DNA from 2 places in the Paenibacillus aurantius genome. Region 2 is predicted to be linked to the other one. Evidence: predicted binding sites of a transcription regulator. Region 2 holds the regulator's gene; the other holds the start of a gene.
The links. The regulator LexA, encoded in region 2, represses DNA repair genes until DNA is damaged. The targets are predictions, from matches to a motif close to CGAACATATGTTCG.
Positions count from the first base shown of each region.

Region 1: the regulator LexA is predicted to act here: its motif matches at 1,250-1,263, upstream of MJA45_RS02375 (DNA polymerase IV).

Region 1 covers NZ_CP130318.1:481,008-483,210, forward strand. The annotation lists gene MJA45_RS02370 (phosphodiester glycosidase family protein) at 1-1,136, shown strand, start outside; gene MJA45_RS02375 (DNA polymerase IV) at 1,286-2,203, shown strand, end outside.
Region 2 covers NZ_CP130318.1:3,582,368-3,584,570, reverse strand. The annotation lists gene glnA (type I glutamate--ammonia ligase) at 1-429, shown strand, start outside; gene lexA (transcriptional repressor LexA) at 558-1,175, opposite strand; gene MJA45_RS16025 (LysM peptidoglycan-binding domain-containing protein) at 1,548-1,703, shown strand; gene MJA45_RS16020 (DUF896 domain-containing protein) at 1,869-2,060, shown strand; gene MJA45_RS16015 (hypothetical protein) at 2,050-2,203, shown strand, end outside.

The DNA.
Region 1 (2,203 bases), 3.1 Mb from region 2:
AGCCCGAGCCGGTACCCGGATTGGTGAAGCTTGACCCTGAGAAGCTCGCAGCTTCGGAAATCGAAGGGATGAAAGTGGTTATCTTGAACGATAACTTCCGGGAGATTGTCTTGCCCGATCGTGCTTTGGAGAGCCTTGAGGGGGACGCGCTGCGTATTCAATCGCCGGAGCTTGCCGTCCTCATTCCGGCCGAGGTCTTCGGGTCGCTCCGCGGCCTGGCCGGCACTTCGGACTTGGCGGGCAGCCGGCTCTCGCTTACCGTCGATAAGGTTTCGGGCGCGGAAGTGGAACGGCTGCTGACCGCGGCGGAACGGCAGTCCGGTGCCCGGGTGGAGCCGGCGGGAGACCTGATGGAATTCGGGCTGAGCTTCACGACCAAGGACGGCAAGGCTATGACGATAAGCCGATTCGACAAGCCGCTGACGATCGAATTTAAGGCGAAAGCGGGAGTGGACCGGAAGCTGACGAACCTCTACTACGTGGCGGACAACGGCCAGCTTACGTACGTGGGAGGCTCTTGGAACGGGGAGTGGATCTCCGCGGAGGTTACCCACTTCAGCAAATATTCCGTTCTCCAGTATGACCGGACGTATGCCGACGTAGAGGCATCCCATTGGGCCAGTCCTGTGATCAAGGAGCTTTCCGCCAAGCAGCTGGTGGAAGGCACCGGCCCTCGTGACTTTGAGCCGGAACGTGACGTCACGCGTGCCGAGTTTACCGCCATGCTGGTCCGTCTGCTCGGCCTGAAGGGCCCGGCCATTCAGCGATTTGCCGATGTGACAGCGGGTCAATGGTATTACGAGGGTGTGGGCCTTGCCGCCCATGCGGGTCTTGTCCAAGGCGTCAGCGAGTCGTCCTTTGCGCCGGATGCGCCCATCCGGCGGCAGGAAATGGCTGCGATGATCGTGAGGGCTTATGAATATGCAACCGGACGCCAGGCTCCTGAGCCTGCCGCGCATCCTTTTGCGGATACGGATACGTTGGATGCATGGGCAAAAGAAGCGATAGGCGCCGCCAAAAGCCTGGCCCTCATCAGCGGAAGAACGGATTCCTTGTTCGAACCGGCGGGCACGGGCACCCGCGCGGAAAGCGCCAAGCTGATCCACGGTCTGTGGAACATACGCAATAAATCTTAATCAATAGTCCCTGGTCTCCCCCCTGCCGCGTCAAGGCGGCAGGGGGTTTTTTGGTATCTCCGGAAGGATTCTCGTAATGGCTCTTCTTGGCGGATAAAATTTTCCTGTTATACCGAACATACATTCGGTTTATAATATAGGGAGGAGGGATGGACGTGAAGAACCGGATCATCGGGATTGCCGATATGCAGTCCTTCTATGTGAGTGTGGAGAAAGCGAAGCATCCGGAGTACCGGAATAAGCCGGCGGTGGTGGCGGGAGACCCGGAGCGGCGCTCGGGCATCATCCTGGCCGCCTGCCCCATCGCCAAGCGGTTCGGGGTGACCACGGCCGAGCCGCTGTGGGCGGCTTTGCAGAAATGCCCCGATCTGGTTATTTTGCGGCCTCATATGCAGCTGTACATCGATGTTTCCCTGGAAATTACCGAAATCATCGAGCGGTACACCGATCAGGTGGAGCCTTACAGCTGCGATGAGATTTTTTTTGACGTGACGGGGAGCTTGAAGCGGTTCGGGCCGCCTCTCGAGATTGCGGCGGCGATTCAGCGGGACATCAACAGCAGCACGGGCATCTATGCCCGGGTCTGCCTCGCCGAGAACAAGGTGATGAGCAAGGTGGGCCTCGACATCATCGCGAAGAAGGAGCCCGGCGGACTCTTTCACATGACCCGGGAGGATTGGGTGAAGCGGATTTACCCCGTTCCCGTCCGGGACATGTGGATGATCGGCTCGCGGATGAACAAGCATTTGAACCGGATGGGCATCTACACGATCGGCGATCTCGCCCGCTCCCCCCTGCCGCGGCTTACGAAGCGGTGGGGCGTGAACGGGGAGGTCATCTACCGCATCGCGAACGGCCTGGACGACTCGCCGGTCAGCCCGGACACCCATACGAACGGCCAATCCGCCATCGGCAACGGGATGGTGCTGCCCCGGGATTACCGGGAGGCGGGAGAGATCGAGGTGGTGCTGTATGAGCTGTGCAGCCAAGTCTGCCGGCGGGCGCGGCAGAAGAGGGTGATGGGGCAGGTCGTCTCCGTCGGGGTTCAGGGGGCGGACTGGGACAAC
Region 2 (2,203 bases):
TATGAGGCTCCTTGCTACGTGGCCTGGTCGGCGAGCAACCGCAGTCCGATGATCCGGATCCCGGCTTCCCGCGGGCTGAGCACCCGGGTGGAAGTGCGCAATCCGGACCCGGCCGCCAACCCTTATCTGGCTCTCGCCGTTATGTTGAAGGCCGGCTTGGACGGCATCGAGAACAAGATGTCTCTGCCGGCTCCGACCGACCGCAACATCTATGTCATGAGCGAAGAAGAGAGAGAAGAGCAAGGCATCCCAAGCCTGCCGGCCGATTTGAAAGAGGCCTTGAACGAGCTCATTCGCGACGAAGTGATCTGCGACGCTCTGGGCGAGCATGCTCTTTCCCATTTCTATGAGCTGAAAGAAATCGAGTGGGACATGTACCGCACCCAGGTTCATTCCTGGGAACGCGATCAGTATATCACCCTTTATTAATCTTGCTTGCAAACGACCCCTTGGCCTTCGGGCCAAGGGGTTTCGTGTTTTGCCGATAGGGGGCGGAGAGAGCGGTGCAGCCAAAAAAGACCTGCGCCGAGGAGGCACAGGTCTTGGTAGAGTTCCTACTATTGAATGTCGCGGAAGATTCCGATGACCTTCCCGAGAATCGTTACGTTCTGAAGTAGAATCGGCTCCATCGTCGGATTCTCCGGCTGGAGGCGGATATGATCGCGCTCTTTATAGAAGGTCTTGACTGTCGCTTCATCATCTTCCGTCATGGCGACGACAATTTCGCCGTTATTGGCATTCGGCTGCTGGCGGACGATGACATAGTCGCCGTTGTGAATGCCCGCATCGATCATACTTTCACCGATGACGGAAAGCATGAAGACGTTGTCATCCCCGACATAATGCATGGGGAGCGGGAAATAATCCTCGATATTCTCGGTTGCGGTAATGGGTACCCCTGCCGTAACTTTACCGATCAGAGGGACTCGGGCAACCGAGAAGGAGAACATGGCTTCGCTGTCCTCTCCTAAGAGCTCAATCGCCCTCGGCTTGGTAGGATCGCGGCGGATCAGACCCTTCTTCTCCAGACGTTCGAGGTGGCCGTGCACGGTAGAACTGGAGGCTAGTCCGACCGCTTCCCCGATTTCCCGGACGGAAGGCGGATAGCCTTTCTCACGCACTTCGGTTTTGATAAAATCCAGGATCGCCTGCTGGCGGCCGGAAATTTTGCTCACAGTCATCACTCCAATAGGAAATATTAAGGAAAGTATATCATAGAACCGGAGTTCGTACAAACATTAGTTCGAGTTTCGACAAATCCAGCTCTCCTCAAAAAGGGAAACAAATGTTCTAAAAATGGTTGACCTGAACACATGTTCGTGTTATTCTCGTAACAGAACAAATGTTTGGGGGAGATTTCGGTGAATTCCTTTACGAAGACGGTAAGCAGTAAGCGTTCTGGGACGGTAAGCCATAAGCGTTCGGGCAAGGCTATTCGTTATCTTGTTCTTACTTTGGCCGTAGCTCTTTCGTTCTCCTTCGGCCTATTCTTTAAAGCATACGCGGGGAGCAGCGACGATCTGCAATCCCTTCCCGCTTCTCATAAAATGACGGATGTAATTAAGGGGGATACGCTCTGGAGCATTGCCCAGGAGAACGCTCCTAAGGGAGAGAGCGTGCGTTCGTATATGCAGCAGATCAAGAAGCTTAATCATCTGGAAGGAACTACTCTTAGACCGGGACAAATTCTATACTTGCCCTAACCCGGTGCAATGGGTTGTCCTCCTAACGCGAATTTAGAGCACTTTATGGACTGGCTTTCCGTAGACACGGAAGGCCTTTTGACATTCTAGCCGTCCCTTGACAGGCCGGGGGGTTAATGGCAAAGTAAGAAAGAAACGAGCCGTACAGCAGGGAGGCGAAACCTAATGGGAATGGACGAAACCATTGCAAGAATTAACGAACTGGCGCGCAAAGCCAAAACCGTAGGTCTTACCGACGAGGAAGTGGAAGAACGAAACGAGCTTCGCAAAATTTATATAGAAGCTTTCAAATCCAGTCTGAAGGTTCAACTGGATTCCATTAAGTATGTAGAGGATGAGGAAGACAATGTCCCGTAAGTGGGAACGAATGGTAGAGAAGAACCGGAAGACCGCTAACAAGCGCAGGCTTAAGCAGGGACAGGAGCGAATTTCCTACTCGGGCACCGAAGAGGTGGAAGTGTTTCGCGGCAGAAGCTGGATTCTGCCCCTCGTTCTCATTC